DNA from 2 places in the Arthrobacter sp. CAL618 genome. Region 2 is predicted to be linked to the other one. Evidence: predicted binding sites of a transcription regulator. Region 2 holds the regulator's gene; the other holds the start of a gene.

Region 1 (8,811 bases), on a different contig from region 2:
CCGTCCTTCCAGATTCAGCAAGGCGAGGTGGTGACACCTCGCCGGTGGGGACTAGAAGCCGCCCATACCGCCCATGCCGCCCATTTCGTCGCCGCCGCCGCCGCCGGCTGGAGCCTTTTCAGGCTTGTCAGCTACTACGGCTTCGGTGGTGAGGAACAGACCAGCGATGGATGCCGCGTTCTGCAGTGCAGAGCGGGTGACCTTTACGGGGTCGTTGACTCCGGCTGCCAGCAGGTCTTCGTACACGCCGGTTGCTGCGTTCAGGCCGTGGCCTGCAGGCAGTCCGCGGACCTTGTCGACAACGACGCCTGGCTCAAGGCCGGCGTTGAAGGCGATCTGCTTCAGAGGAGCGTCGATGGCAACGCGAACTATGTTCGCGCCGGTTGCCTCGTCGCCTTCGAGCTGCAGTGATGCGAAAGCCTTGGCGCCGGCCTGGATGAGAGCAACGCCGCCACCGGCGACGATTCCCTCTTCGACTGCTGCCTTGGCGTTGCGGACTGCGTCCTCAATGCGGTGCTTGCGCTCCTTGAGCTCAACCTCGGTTGCAGCTCCGGCCTTGATGACTGCAACGCCGCCGGCCAGCTTGGCTAGACGTTCCTGCAGCTTCTCGCGGTCGTAGTCGGAGTCGGAGTTCTCGATCTCGGCGCGGATCTGGCTGACGCGTCCGGCGATCTCTTCGGCGTTGCCTGCACCTTCGACGATGGTGGTCTCGTCCTTGGTGACAACAACCTTGCGTGCGCTACCCAGGAGGTCGAGGGTGGCGTTCTCAAGCTTGAGGCCAACTTCTTCGGCGATAACCTGGCCACCGGTGAGGATAGCGATGTCAGCCAGCTGGGCCTTGCGGCGGTCACCGAAACCTGGAGCCTTGACGGCTACCGACTTGAACGTGCCACGGATCTTGTTGACCACCAGGGTAGCCAGCGCTTCGCCTTCGATGTCTTCGGCGATGATCAGCAGGGGCTTGCCTGACTGCATGACCTTCTCAAGAACCGCTACGAGGTCCTTGACGTTGGAGATCTTGGAGTTGACGATCAGGATGTACGGATCTTCAAGTACCGTTTCCTGGCGCTCTGCGTCGGTAACGAAGTAGCCGGAGATGTAGCCCTTGTCGAACCGCATGCCCTCGGTGAGCTCGAGCTCAAGGCCGAAGGTGTTGGATTCTTCAACGGTGATAACGCCTTCTTTGCCGACCTTGTCCAGCGCTTCAGCGATCAGATCGCCGATTTGCTGGTCACCAGCAGAGATGGAAGCCGTTGCAGCGATCTCTTCCTTGGTTTCGATTTCCTTGGCGGAAGCCAGCAGCTCGCGTGTGACGGCTTCAACAGCCTTCTCGATGCCGCGCTTCAGGCTCAGTGGATCGGCGCCAGCAGCAACGTTCCGCAGGCCTTCCTTGACCAGTGCCTGTGCAAGGACGGTGGCGGTGGTGGTACCGTCGCCGGCGACGTCGTCAGTCTTTTTGGCGACTTCCTTAACCAGCTCTGCGCCGATCTTTTCGAACGGGTCGTCCAGTTCGATCTCCTTGGCGATGGATACACCATCGTTGGTGATCGTGGGGGCGCCCCACTTCTTTTCCAGGACGACGTTGCGGCCACGTGGGCCCAGCGTTACCTTGACGGCGTCGGCGAGGATGTTGAGTCCGCGCTCAAGGCCGCGGCGTGCCTCTTCATCAAAAGAAATGATCTTGGCCATAGTGGCTTAGGTCCTTTCGGGGACAGTACTGCTTATCAGCAAACTTATGCTCACCGGCTGCGGTGCCCGCGACGGACGGGTATCAGCAGGACGATCTCTTTACGTCCCGCCACGACCCTCACCACAGTGGTGTGCTTGTCACATCCAACCCCGCCAACAATTAGCAGTCAGCGGCTTAGAGTGCTAACTCAATAATTAGCACTCTGGCTGCCTGAGTGCAAGTGAAGACCCTCCCACTGGGCACGGGTGACGCCGTACACCACCGAGTCATAAATGGCACCACGGACCACTCGTGCGTCGCGGAACCGTGCCTCCTACTCAATGCCTATTGGAATCCGGGGCCGACAACCACTGTGATGCTCGAAGACACTTCGGTGGTTTCGACCAGGGTGGGGATGCCGAGGATGCCGGCTACTTCCTGTGCCGCTGCAAGCTGGGAGGCGTTGTTGTAGAAGATCACTGAGGTCTGGGGCGGCGCTCCGCCCCAGTCTGCGATCTGGCCCACAGTCCAGCCACCAGCCGTGACCCGGCCGGCTGCCGAACTGGCCAATCCGCCGATGCCCGTTGAGTTGTAGACGTTTACTGCCTGGGCCCGGTCGATCGCTGCCGGTTCCTCGCTGGGAGTGGGTTCAGCCTCGGTGGGCTCATCAGTGGGAGCCCCTGTTGGGGCTTGGGTCGCCGGATTGGACGGGGTCGGCTCGGGCTCGGAAGCGTCGTCGTCGGCCGGGGCAGGCGACGCGTTCGAGGTGGTCTCGGCGACCGGCGCGGTGGTGGTCTGGCTGGCGGATGACTCCGTCTGGCCAATGCCAAGACGGGGAAGAATAAAGTAGGCGGCCAGCCCGACGGCGAGCGCGAGTACCCCAACCAAGATTTTCAACGCCAGCCCACTGGACCGCGGAGGAACCAGTCTTTCCCGGTGAACGCCCTGCCGCGATGCGGATTCAGGGATCTTGTCGAACTCGTCCCGGGGGTACTGGCTCATAGTTATGCGTCATCCTTGGGTTTTGGCGCTGTAAAGGGTTCGCCGGGAGCGTTCAGATGTCAGCGCCGAGGCGGCGGGCTGAGCGCGCGCGCTGACGCGATGTACGTAGTCTACGCAGTCGCTTGACCAGCATCGGATCGTGAGCCAATGCTGCCTCGGTGTCGATCATGGCGTTGAGGATTTGGTAGTAGTGGGTAGCCGACAGGTCGAACAGTTCGCGGATGGCTTGTTCCTTGGCCCCTGAGTACTTCCACCACTGGCGTTCAAGGGCGAGCATTTGCTGCTCGCGGTCTCCCAGCACAGACGCCTGACGGTGACCCTCCGGATCAGGGTGTACCGCACTGTCAGCGCGCACCGCATCAGTCACTGCCTATCGCCCCTTAGTTGAAGGCAGCTTAGTGGAACGCTGCCGTTGACCTTCATGGTAATTGGGAATAACACGGTTGTCATTTGGCGGGCTCGGGCACAAGGATGGGAGGGTGTCCGAATACCAGAGCGCCCTCTTCCCCGAGCCAGCCCCCTCCCCCACGGCGTCCCCGATCCGGGACGGCTCGAAATTCCCGTTCGCCGCCCCCGTTCCGGTGGCCGACGTCGTTCATCCGTCCTGGGCTGCCGCGCTGGCGCCGATCGAGCCGCAACTGCACCTGCTCGCCGATCGGCTCCGCACGGAAGTCGACGGCGGACACGAGATCCTGCCGCCAGCCGAGCACATCCTCCGGGCGTTCAGTTACCCGATGGATCAGGTCAAGGTGCTGATCCTGGGTCAGGACCCGTACCCGACGCCGGGGCACGCCGTCGGGCTGTCCTTCTCGGTAGCGGGAAGCACCCGACCGCTTCCACGGAGCCTCGCCAATATCTATCGGGAACTCGCTGCCGACACCGGCACGTCGGTTCCTGCGCACGGCGACCTGTCGGGGTGGGCCGAGCAGGGAGTGCTGCTGCTGAACCGGGTCCTGACGGTGCGGGCCGGCGGCGCGGCGTCACACCGCAGACTGGGCTGGGACGTAGTGACCGATACAGCGGTGGAAGCCCTGGTTGCCAGAAACCTACCTCTGGTTGCGGTGCTGTGGGGCAGGGACGCCCAGCAGATCAAGCTCCTGCTCGGCAGCACTCCGGTGATCGAGTCAGTGCACCCGAGCCCGCTGTCGGCGTCGCGAGGGTTCTTCGGCAGCCGGCCCTTTACCCGGGTCAACACGTTCCTGGTGGAGCAGGGCGCCGAACCGGTGGACTGGCAGTTGCGCTGACTTACCGGCGCCGGTTCCGGCGTTCGTTACTGCTGACTCCCTTGGTCAGCGGACGGGCGAGGTTGTCACCCAGCACCACGCCGCCGGCAATGGCAAGAATGATCGTCAACGCATTGAACAGGCTGTTGGTGCCAGCCCCAATCAGCTCGGTTTCGATCGTCAAGCCGTACATCGACCTGAACACCATCAGGCCCGGGTAGAGGAACATGACCGCCGGAACTGCCACGACCAGCTGGGGTGCGCCCATCCGCAACGCCACCATTCTCGCGAGCATCCCGATCAGCACTGCGGCGATTGCCGGGGCTAGGCGGTAGCCCACGCCCAGGCTGACCACCAGCGAGTACAGCAGGAAACCGGTGACACCGATCAGGGCCGTGGGGAGCAGGAGTTTCATGTCGGTCTGTTCTGCGACTCCGATCATGGCGACGGCGATCAGCACCAGCGCTGCCGCCACCGGCAGCGGATACATTGACCCTTCGGTCGTCAGCGCCAGCTCTGGCACCCCCACCAATGCGCCAACGACCAACGCGACGGCGATCCCGGAGATGATCGCGGCAAACACGAGGAACGCTGATAGATACCTGCCCGCCGCGGTGACCGGGAATCCGTTGATCGCGTCCTGGGTTGCGGAGACGAGCCGGCCAGTCGGCAGCAATAGCAGGATTCCGCCCACCACCACGAACGACGGCGCAATGCCGATATCGAGCCACCAGAAGAACATCGCGATGATCGTGACCATACCCGAGGCGGTAGCTACCGAGAAGAACTCAGGAACCCGCCACTTCCCCAACTGACGCAAGAGGAGGTCGACGCCGATGCAGCTGGCAAAGCTGATCAGCGACTCCAACGGTCCGCCACCAATGAAACTCACGATGGCAGCCCCGAAGACACCGAAGGCAGCCGTCACCATCCACCGGGGAAAGGGTTTCGGCTTGTGGGTGATCTCGTCGAGCCGAGCTGCAGCTTCGATCCGCGAGGTTCCGCCGTTGACGACGTCGGTCACCAACTGATGCACCTTCAGCAGGCCGGCGTAGTTATTGGTCCAGGAACGAACCACCCGCAGCACGGTGACTGGGGTCTGGTCCTTGGCCGAATAGTTCAGGATGACCGACTGGTTGGTGATGTCCACTTCAATGTTGTCCAGCCCAAAGGCTGCGGTGACCGCGATGATGCTGGTTTCGACCTCAAGGGCGCCGGCGCCGTACCGGAACATCGTTTCGGCCAGGCTCAGCGCGAAATCAAGGGTTCGTCGCGCGTTGATGTCCGGCCCGGAAACCTGGATGGTGGGATTGGCATAGGGGCTGCCAGCCAGCCGTTCAACGATGCTCATCGCCTGGGTGGGCGGAGTCTCCCCCTGCACCAGTCGGCGGAGTACCTTCCTGGCTGCGGCATTCGAGCGGTCGGGGCGCACCGAACGGGGCGTGGTCGGCAGCGCATCGGTGGGCGTCGAGTAGGTCCTGCGATCCGGCTTGTTATTTGCCGGACGTGGGCGGGACTTGGGCTTGGCTCCGGAAGACCTGCCAGGCTTGCCAGCCGATCCCGAGCGGCCTGCGTATCCCGGGCCCCCAGGGGTGCCGGGCAGCGAATGAACCGGACGTGCTGCGGGCTGGGCAACGCTGGCCGGGGTCCCCGCGGTGGGAACGATCGGCAGCTGTTCGGCTACCGGCGCAGGGTTGGTGTTGGGGTTGCGGCCGTCGTCGGCCTCGGTCTTCTCTCCCATGGAATTCACCCCTTCATCCGGTGCGCCCGCAGGGAGCGGGAGTGTTTGTTTAGTAGAACGGTTGCTGGTGTCGGCGCCAGTAGATTTGTCGAGCGACCTTCTCGCCGATCACGTTCCAGAGTCGATACTTCCACGCGCTGAGCGGTAGGTCATAACAGCCGACGAAGTCCGTCACAGTCTTGGTGAAGCTGGTCTTGAACAGACCCAACCCATGGTGCTGATGGGTGGGGTCCTTGAGCCGGTCGCTGGGCGGAGTGCCGCAGAAATCGTATTCAACTATCCCGAACTCTTCCTTGAGGTCAGTGATCGCCTGCCACTGCACCAAATGGGAGTCACCATACTGGGATCGTTTGGGCTTGGACCCGCCGTCCTTGTAAGTGCCTTTGAGCCCGTAGTTGATGACGAACGCGCCAACGGCGGGTTTGCCATCTTCGTAGACGAAGTACAGGCGACCCTGGCCAGCGTCGGCGAAGTTCCGCCAAAACCGGCTGTAGTACTGGTAGGAGCGGAGCTTGGCGGCCGATCGATCCTCGATGTGGGCCATCAGCTGGTACATCTGGCGAAAGTTTTCGTCAGTGGGTTCCATCCGGCGCACTTCGACGCCTTCACGGCTGGCACGACGTACAGCGTTGCGGCCGCGCGAATGCAGGTTGCGCAGCAGTTGGTTCGGTTCTGGGGTGGTGTCCAGGATCGCAGTGTGGTCGTTGGGCTGCAGATCGAAGGTTTTGATCAGGCCCGCGTTGAGAAACAGCCGGTCGACGTCGTCGTCGGCAGGGATGTCGGGCTCCACCTTCACTGCGAACACATTGTGACGCCCGGTTCGGACCAGGTCCCGGCAAGCGTCAAGCACCGCCGGCACATGGGCAGGATCGGCAACGTCAGGGCCCTTGATGAGATACCAGAGGGCGCCCAGCAGAGGCAGCCGCTTTTCGATCACCAGGTTGTAGGTGGTGTACTCGGCGCTTTCAAAGACCAGGAACCGGGGAGTCCAGCCGTGCTGAGACTTCACATCGGCGAAGGATGCCGACTGGAGCATGTTTCCCCCGTTAGGGTTCGACGTCACCAACGCGTCCCAGTTGTCCCGCTCCTCGGCCGTGGCTAGACGCGCGGTGAACTTAACCAAAATCCCTCAATCAGTGGTGGTGAAACAAAGACAATTCAGTGTACCGGTTGGCCCTGTTTGCCTCGGTCAGCTTCGCCACTGTCTGGCCACCGCGCCGCAAATCGTCACCTTAGGCAACGACACTGCAGTGTGATCCACCTCATTCCTCGAGTGGTGCCCTAGCATCGAATGTATGGACTATCGATACCTCGGAAACAGTGGATTCAAGATCTCGGAAATCACCTACGGCAACTGGTTGACCCACGGATCGCAGGTGGAGAACGACGTCGCCACCCAGTGTGTGCGCGCAGCCCTGGATGTGGGCATCACCAGTTTCGACACGGCAGATGTGTACGCCAACACCGCCGCCGAAACGGTGCTCGGCGAAGCCCTGAAGGGCGAGCGGCGCCAGTCTCTGGAGATCTTCACCAAGGTGTGGGGGCCCACCGGGCCGAAGGGGCCAAACGACGTCGGGCTCTCCCGTAAGCACATCATGGAGTCAATCAACGGTTCGCTGGAGCGCCTGCAGACCGACTATGTGGACTTGTACCAGGCGCACCGTTACGACTACCAGACGCCGCTGGAAGAGACGATGCAGGCGTTCGCGGACATCGTTCGCCAGGGCAAGGCCCTGTACATCGGTGTCAGCGAATGGGATGCCCGCCAGATCCGCGCCGGGCATGCGCTGGCCAAGGAACTCGGCTTCCAGCTGATCTCCAACCAACCTCAGTATTCGATGCTGTGGCGGGTCATTGAGGAGGAAGTGGTTCCCGTGTCCGAGGAGCTGGGGTTGTCCCAGATTGTCTGGTCACCGGTGGCGCAGGGCGTGTTGACCGGCAAGTACCAGCCAGGTGGCACCCCTGAGGAAGGATCGCGGGCCGCTGATGACAAGGGCGGCTCGAACATGATCGAGCGGTGGATGTCCGACGAGACACTCACCGGAGTGCAGAAGCTCCAGCCGATCGCCGATGAGGTTGGGCTCACCATGGCACAACTGGCTATCGCCTGGGTGCTGCAAAACAAGAACGTTGCTGCAGCGATCATCGGCGCGTCGAAGCCTGAGCAGGTCAAGTCAAATGCTGTGGCATCGGGAGTGACCCTCGACGCTGCTGTCATGGCCAAGATTGACGATGCGGTTGGTTCGATGGCGGAGACCGATCCGGCGAAAACTGTTTCGCCTGAGCAGCGGCCCGTATGAGGCTCGCGGTAACCGGTGCCACCGGCAAATTGGGCCGCACGGTCACCTCGGTTCTGAGAGCCGCGGGGCATGAGGTTATTGGTATGGACGTGCAGGGGGAACGTGGTCCTGGCTTCGTGAAGATCGACCTGACCAACTATGGACACGTCATTGATGCCTTCATGGGTGTCGACGATCAACATACCGGCTTCGACGCCGTCGTTCATCTGGCGGCCATTCCCGCTCCCGGCATCTACGCAGATGCTGCGACCTTCCACAACAACATGCCGGCCACCTACAACGTGTTCCAGGCCTGCCGCCGGGCTGGAATCAAGAAGGTTGTGTACGCGTCCAGCGAGACCGTACTGGGGCTACCCTTCGACGAGGACCCGCCCTACATCCCCGTCGACGAGAAGTACACCGCACGGCCGGAAAGCACCTACTCGCTGGTCAAACACCTAGAAGAGCAGATGGCGATCCAGCTGACGCGGTGGGATCCCGAGTTGAGCATTACCGCGCTGCGGTTCTCGAACGTCATGGACCCCGAGGATTATGCGAAGTTCCCTTCTTTCGATGCCGACGCTATGGCTCGGAAGTGGAATCTCTGGGGGTACATTGACGGTCGCGACGGCGCGCAGGCCGTGCAACGGGCGTTGGAAAACGCAGGGCCGGGCTTCGACACGTTCATCATCGCCGCAGCTGACACGGTGATGAGCCGCTCCAGCGCATCACTCGCTGCCGAGGTGTTCCCGGACGTCGAGGTGGTCAAGGACGTGGGCGAGCACGAGACGTTGCTGTCCATTGATCATGCCCGCAGCGTGCTCGGCTTCGATCCTCAGCACAGTTGGCGGGATCACGTCGGCTAGCTGAACCCGTGAAAAGCCGCCCAGCGACGCC
Region 2 (7,244 bases):
ACTGGAAGAGCGACGGCGACCAGGTCGCCGACCTGGTCAAGGTCGACATCATGCTGCAGGGCGAGCAGGTCGATGCGTTCTCGGCCATCACCCACCGCGACAAGGCCTACGCCTATGGCGTCATGATGACCGGCAAGCTGCGTGAACTCATCCCACGGCAGCAGTTCGAGGTCCCCATCCAGGCGGCCATCGGGTCACGGATTATTGCCAGGGAAAGCATCAGGGCCATCCGCAAGGACGTCCTCGCGAAGTGCTACGGCGGTGACATCACCCGTAAACGCAAACTTCTGGAGAAACAGAAGGAAGGCAAGAAACGGATGAAGATGGTGGGACGCGTCGAAGTCCCGCAGGAAGCCTTCATCGCAGCCCTCACCACCGACGAGTCCAAGGACAAGGTCAAGAAGTAGCAATGCCAGGTGCCCTCCCTCTTGGCTTGCCAGCGCCGGAAAGCGGCCTGCTGCCGGAGCAGGCCGCCATCGGCAGCGCCGACCGGAAGCTGGGGCTCTACGTCCACATCCCGTTCTGCGCCGTGCGCTGCGGCTACTGCGACTTCAACACCTACACGGCCACTGAACTGGGTGGGGGCGCATCGCAAGACCGCTATGCCGCAACGGTCAGCGCTGAACTGGACCTCGCAGCCGGTGTCCTGACCACTTCCGGCACCGCGCCACGCCAGCTATCGACAGTGTTCTTCGGCGGCGGCACTCCCACCCTCCTCCCCGCAGCCGATCTGGCGACGGTGCTGCGCACCGCCGTCGGGCACTGGGGGCTCGCACCAGGCGCTGAAGTCACCACGGAGGCCAACCCCGATTCGGTCACGCCCGAGTCACTTGCGGTGCTGGCGCAGGCGGGTTTCACCAGGGTGTCGTTCGGGATGCAGTCGGCTGTTCCGCACGTGCTGAAGGTACTGGACCGCACCCATGCGCCCGAACGGGTGCCACTGGCCGTGCAATGGGCGCGGGAAGCCGGGCTGCGCGTCAGCCTTGACCTGATCTACGGCACCCCGGGGGAGTCCGCAGCCGACTGGCAGCAGACCCTTGACGCGGCGCTGTCCTACGGTCCGGACCACGTCTCTGCCTACGCACTGATCATCGAGGACGGCACCAAACTTGCGGCCCGGATCCGCCGTGGCGAGGTGCCCGACATCGACGACGACGATCACGCCGAGAAGTACGCCCTGGCCGAACGCGCGATGGCAGCCGCCGGACTGGGATGGTACGAGGTGAGCAACTGGGCCCGCACACCTGCGGACGAGTGCAGGCATAATCTTGCCTACTGGCGTGGCGACGACTGGTGGGGAGCTGGTCCCGGCGCGCACTCGCATCTGGGCGGTGTGCGGTGGTGGAATGTGAAGCACCCGACCGCCTACGCCCAGCGCCTCTCAACCGGAGTGTCACCGGCCGCTGGCCGCGAAATCCTGGACGCGGAGACCCGCTACACCGAGGACGTGATGCTTCGCGCCAGGCTGCGCGAGGGCCTACCAACCCGGGTGCTGCACCCAGGGGGGCGGCTTGCCGTCGCCGGATTGATTGCTGATGAACTGATCGTTGCAGCGGAGGCCTTCGCCGGAACGATCACGCTCACTGGCAAGGGCCGGTTGCTCGCCGACGCGGTCGTCCGCAGGCTACTACCCGACTAGGCTCCTAACGGAAGAGCCGCAGGTTGAACGCGTACCGGTAGGGGCGGCCACGGTTGACCTGAATCCCGGCAATGACCGAGGATACGGCGATTGCTACCCAGATCAGGGCGTTGACGACGGCGAACATGCCGCCGACCGCTGGCAAGAGGGAGAGCAGCCAGGCCACGAACGCCAACACCGTCGGCGGGAAGGTGAAGTTGAACGCCTCCCGCGCTTCCTGGGCGGTGAAAGGTCCCCGGTTCTTGAAAATCAGCAGGATGAGCAGCGACGGAATGAAACCGAGGATTCCCCCGAAGTGCGACAGGGTTGCCCACTGCCGGTCTTCCGTCGCGGTCAGAGGCAGGGCATTCGCCGGGGCACCCTCAAAAGCGGATCGGGGCTGGCCGTGGCCGTCCTCGGATCCGTGGTGTCCGTGCTGGTCGGCGGGGTTAGACAACTGAACATCCTCTATTGCTTCGGGGCAGCCTTGATCAGGAGCCTTCCTATCTAGGATACTTCGTCGCCAGCAAACGTGCACTGGGGCTTAAGTTGTCGCGTCGAAATCTCCAGGAGGGGTCAAAAAATCGATCACTTCTTCAACCCGCCCGAGCAGCGACGGTTCAAGGTCGGAGTAACTATTGACGCACCCCAGCAACCGCTTCCAGCCATGTGCCACCGCTGCCTTGTCGGCGTTCGGCCAGCCGAGACCGGCGAGTATTCCGGTCTTCCAGTCCTGACCCCGTGGTACCACCGGCCACGCGGTGAGCCCGACGGCCGCCGGCTTGATTGCCTGCCACACATCGACATACGGGTGTCCCACCACCAGGACGTTGGCGGCGGCTCCCGGAACCTTCATGGCTTCCTGGGCGATGCGCTGTTCCTTCGACCCCGCTACCAGATGGTCGACGAGGATACCGAGCCGGCGGTTCGGTCCAGGACTAAAAGTGCGGATCATCCCGGCAAGGTCGTCAACGCCGTGCAGCGGCTCGACGACGATCCCCTCAAGACGCAGATCGTCGCCCCACACCTTTTCGATCAGCTCAGCATCGTGCTGTCCCTCCACCCAGATCCTGCTGGCCCGGGCGGTCCTCGCGCGGGCGCCCTCCACCTTGACCGATCCCGACGCCGTCACCTTGCGGGCTGGCGCTGGTGGTGCCAGCGCGGGTGCCACCACCTCAACGGGCCCGCCGTCGACGTGGAACCCGAACCCGAGCGGGAAAGTCTTAAGTCTGCCGCGCCGGTCCTCGAGCACCATGACGTGCATGCCACCAGATTTCTCCACCCGGACCACTGCGCCAACGTAACCGCTCTGCACATCCTCCAGAACCAGGCCCCGGCTGACCGGAACCTTTGGCAGGGAAACCTGGCGGGGGGCTGAGATGTCCTGGGCACCCCATTCATAACTGGACAAAATTGTTGCTCACTTCCCGACTCGCCGCTGGACGGTCCGGCCAGGGATTTTCAATGCTAACAATCCCTTCGAACGTACTAGACTTGGCACTTGGGCGTGTCGAGTGCCAGATCTGCCGGAAGAGACAGTAAACGTGTGCGGAGGTGAAAAGTGAGCGAACCACGCAGACTTGAAGTGTTGCGTGCCATCGTCGAGGACTATGTGCATTCGCGCGAGCCTGTGGGCTCCAAAGCACTCGTGGAGCGGCATCAGCTGGGGGTATCATCGGCCACCATCCGTAATGATATGGCTGTCCTGGAAGAAGAGGGGCTGATCACCGCGCCCCACACCAGCTCGGGTCGCATCCCCACCGACAAGGGCTACCGACTGTTTGTCGACCAGATTTCCGAGGTCAAGCCCCTGTCTGCTGCCGAAAAGCGCGCCATCCAGGCGCTCCTGGAGGAGGCAGAGGATCTCGACGACGTCATGGACCGGACAGTGCGGCTGCTCTCCCACCTGACCAATCAGGTGGCGGTGGTCCAATACCCACATCTGGGTAGCGCAGCCGTCCGGCACCTGGAGTTCGTCCTACTGGCGCCCAACCAGGTACTGGTGGTGCTCATAGCGACCAACGGAACAGTCCAGCAGCGGGTTGTCCCGCTGCCCGAACCGGTGCCCGAATCCTCCCTCGCCGAGCTTCGGCAGCACTTCCTCGGTTCCGTCGCCGGCACCAAGCTGGCGTCCCTTCCGCAGGAACTCGCACTCGCCGTGGGAGCCCTGTCGTTCCAGCAACGCGGGGCGGGCACCGTGCTGGCGCGGGCGCTCGAACAGTTGGCAGGTATCAACCGGGATGACCGGATTGTGATGGCTGGTACAGCCAACCTGGCCCGATCCACCGTAGACTTTCCTCTGAGCATCGGGCCGGTGCTCGAGGCCCTGGAGGAGCAGGTAGTAATGCTTCGCCTGCTTTCCGAAATGAAGCAGGATGCGTTTGGCGTCTCGGTGCGGATCGGCCGGGAGAACCCGCACGGCGGCCTCGCTGAAGCCTCGGTGATTGCCACCGGATACGGTCCCGACTCGTTGGCCAAGGTAGGAGTGCTTGGGCCAACCCGAATGGACTACCCGACGTCGATGTCGGCGGTGCGGGCGGTAGCCCGGTACCTATCGCGGATCCTGACGGACTAACCCTGAGGTAACCGCATCAGCGAACTTGTTGTAGAAACAGTCGACCCCATACCGGCAGGGCACCAAGCCCTGCACCGGTCAGTGACATAGGAAGTGAAGTGCAGGAGTGAGTAATCACTATGAAGTCCTCGGTGTGAACCGCGATGCGAGCGGCGAGGAAATCAAGAAGGCCTACCGCAAGCTCGCGCGAAAGCTGCACCCGGACGTCAACTCCGGGCCGGATGCCTCTGAAGAGTTCAAATTGGTCACCCGTGCCTACGAGGTGCTCTCGGACCCGCAGAAACGGCGCGTGTATGACACGACCGGCAACGAGAACGGGACCGACAACGGATTCGGCGGCGGACACGCCGGGCCGGGCTTCGCCTTCCAGGACATCTTCGAAACATTCTTCGGTGGCGGTGGTGCCAGCGGCCCGCCGTCGCGCACCCGTCGCGGCCAGGACGCCCTGATCGCCGTGCGGATCGACCTGGTCGACGCCGTCTTCGGGATCAACAAAAAGATCGACGTCGATACCGCAGCAGTGTGTCCCACCTGCGACGGGTCCTGCTGCCAGCCCGGCACTTCCCCCCGAACCTGCGACATTTGCGGCGGGTCGGGTCAGGTGCAGCGTGCGGTGCGGTCCATTCTGGGCCAGGTCATGACCAGTGCCACGTGTGGCACCTGCCAGGGGTACGGCACAGTCATCCCGAACCCCTGTAACGAATGCAACGGCGACGGTCGGGTGCGTAGCCGCCGGAGCCTCACCATCAAGGTGCCCGCAGGCGTGTCGACCGGCACCCGCATTCAACTGGGGGGCCAGGGCGAGGCCGGCATGGCCGGCGGACCGCAGGGCGACCTCTATGTGGAGATCCGGGTTAACCCGGATCCCTCCTTCCTCCGCGAGGGTGATGACCTCCACGTCACCCTCAGCGTGCCGATGACCGCCGCGGCCCTGGGCACCACCGTGAACCTCGCCTCCTTCGACGGCGACCAGGAACTGGGGATCAAAGCAGGCACGCAGTCGGGCGAGATCGTGACTCTTCGCGGACTTGGCGTCACCCACCTCCGCGGGTACGGGCGTGGTGACCTCAAGGTGCACCTGAACGTCGAGACTCCGCGCAACGTTGACCAGGCGCAGGAAGAGCTGCTGCGCAAACTTGCCGAACTCCGCGGCGAGGAATTTGTTGAGGGTCAGCTGGCCAGCAGCGGTTCAGGGGTGTTCGCGAAGTTGCGGGAGCGGTTGGGTAATCTCTAGGGGTGAGCAACGCACTCTACTTCGGAGACCCTGAGGCGCTGGCTGCTGTCCTCCCCGGAGCCAGTTTCACCCTCACCGGGGCCGAGGCCCGGCACGCGGCGACCGTGAAACGGCTGGCAGCCGGCGAGACGATTGACGTCGCCGACGGCCGCGGGCGCAGAATCGTCGGCGTGGTCACGGCCAGCGCCGGGCAGGAAGTCACCCTCGAGGTGCGAACAGTGGTTGACGAGCCAGCCCCCGCCTGCCGTCTCATCCTGGTGCAGGCACTGGCCAAGGGGGACCGGGATGAACTGGCGGTCGAGGCCGCCACTGAACTCGGCGTCGATGCGGTTATTCCCTGGCAGGCGGATCGAAGTATTGTCCGTTGGCGCGCCGACAAGGCGCTCAAAGGGCAGCGAAAATGGGAATCCACGGTGTGGGGAGCCGCCAAACAATCACGGCGTGCCACCCTCCCCGAGGTGCTGCCATTGCACGACAGCGGGTCTCTGGCAGCCTGGCTTGCCGGCGTGGACCTCGCCCTGATCCTCCACGAGGACGCTGAAACTGGGGTTGGGGCACTGGTTGGGCCACAGGCCGACACCCCGCCCACCAGCATTGCAGTGGTGGTCGGCCCCGAGGGGGGCATCAGCGGGCAGGAGCTGGAGCTGTTCGTGTCGAACGGTGCGCATCCGGCCAGGCTCGGCGGCCAGGTGCTGCGCTCCTCCACCGCCGGACCCGCCGCCCTTGCGGTCCTGAGCCAACTGCTGGGCCGCTGGTAGCCGGTTCAGTTCCGTGCTCACCCGGGAATAGCAAGCCCCGGGAAGGAAAGCAGGAGGCTCAGCTGCCTACTGCACCGTGACGCGCTTGGTGTCGGTATCGAGTTCACGGTTCTCCTGGACGCCCTGCGGACGGTCGAAGACGCTGATCTCGTATTCACCGGGCACCAGGGCGATCGTGAACTCGAAGAGTCCGGGGGAACTGGCGCTGGCGTCCAGTCCCACCGTTCCAGTGCGGTACGATTCCAGCTCATCGCCGACCACCTCGTCGATCCGCCAGTGCAGGACCGCGTTCTCCGTCATTCCGCTGCCTGACACGGTGATCGTCGGCTGGTCGCGGACCGCCCCATGCTGGGGTTCGATGATCCAGATCGGAGCCATCAACGCCGAGTCCCGCTGCAACGGGCCACCGAGTTCGATGTGGCCGAAAGCGTTGAACCCCGCCGCTCCGTCCACCAGGACGACGACGCGGCTGGGGTCACCGCCCGAGACCAGGCCCGCGTTGGCCGCCGCCGCTGTGGCTGTGTATACGAGCTGCTGGATGGCACGATAGGCGGCACCCTGGTCGAGCTGCGCATCGAAGGCCTCGGCCGAGATATCGACCGTAATAACGTTGTCGGGGGAGATTGATGCGCTGACAGACTCGGCGGGGGACCACGACCCAAAGTAGTCGGGATCGATTGGTGAGTTGGCGGTCATCGCCTGGACCGCCGCCGCGATTGGGTCACCACCGTTCCCGCCGTCCAGGAACTCCCGGTAAAGCTGGATGCTTCCGTCGTTGTCTCCCATCCAGTAGACGGGGAGCAGGTTGCGCAGGGTAGCGGATTCCGTCACTGCGGAGTGCTCTGCCGACGGTGGGCCAGCTGACGTGTTTGGTTGTCCAGAAAGGGAGGCCGTCGCATCATCGCCGGGGACCGGTGTGCAGCCACCCAGGCCCAGACCAGCGAAGACGATTAGCGCGGTGACCGAGAGAGCGCGTCCAGGCCGGCGCCGGGCAGCATCGCGTTGAAAGGACCACTCCATTCGCGTCCTGTCCTTTCGCTGTACCACTCGGCCGGATTG

Evidence for each region. Region 2 encodes HrcA, which represses chaperone genes, less so after heat shock. Its sites were predicted from a motif close to TTNGCACTCGNNNNNNNCGAGTGCNAA; they were not measured.
Region 1: the regulator HrcA is predicted to act here: its motif matches at 1,885-1,911, upstream of groL (chaperonin GroEL).

Annotation. Positions count from the first base shown of each region.
Region 1 is NZ_ASZW01000269.1:1,082-9,892, reverse strand. It holds gene groL (chaperonin GroEL) at 52-1,689, opposite strand; gene K728_RS0116425 (LytR C-terminal domain-containing protein) at 2,015-2,671, opposite strand; gene K728_RS0116420 (DUF3263 domain-containing protein) at 2,724-3,026, opposite strand; gene K728_RS0116415 (uracil-DNA glycosylase) at 3,151-3,915, shown strand; gene K728_RS0116410 (threonine/serine ThrE exporter family protein) at 3,917-5,635, opposite strand; gene K728_RS0116405 (lipid II:glycine glycyltransferase FemX) at 5,685-6,758, opposite strand; gene K728_RS0116400 (aldo/keto reductase family protein) at 6,931-7,935, shown strand; gene K728_RS0116395 (NAD-dependent epimerase/dehydratase family protein) at 7,932-8,780, shown strand.
Region 2 is NZ_ASZW01000065.1:5,647-12,890, reverse strand. It holds partial or broken gene lepA (translation elongation factor 4) at 1-407, shown strand, start outside; gene hemW (radical SAM family heme chaperone HemW) at 410-1,639, shown strand; gene K728_RS0103960 (DUF4870 domain-containing protein) at 1,644-2,075, opposite strand; gene K728_RS0103955 (DUF3097 family protein) at 2,163-3,029, opposite strand; gene hrcA (heat-inducible transcriptional repressor HrcA) at 3,180-4,193, shown strand; gene dnaJ (molecular chaperone DnaJ) at 4,300-5,427, shown strand; gene K728_RS0103940 (16S rRNA (uracil(1498)-N(3))-methyltransferase) at 5,430-6,185, shown strand; gene K728_RS0103935 (GerMN domain-containing protein) at 6,252-7,205, opposite strand.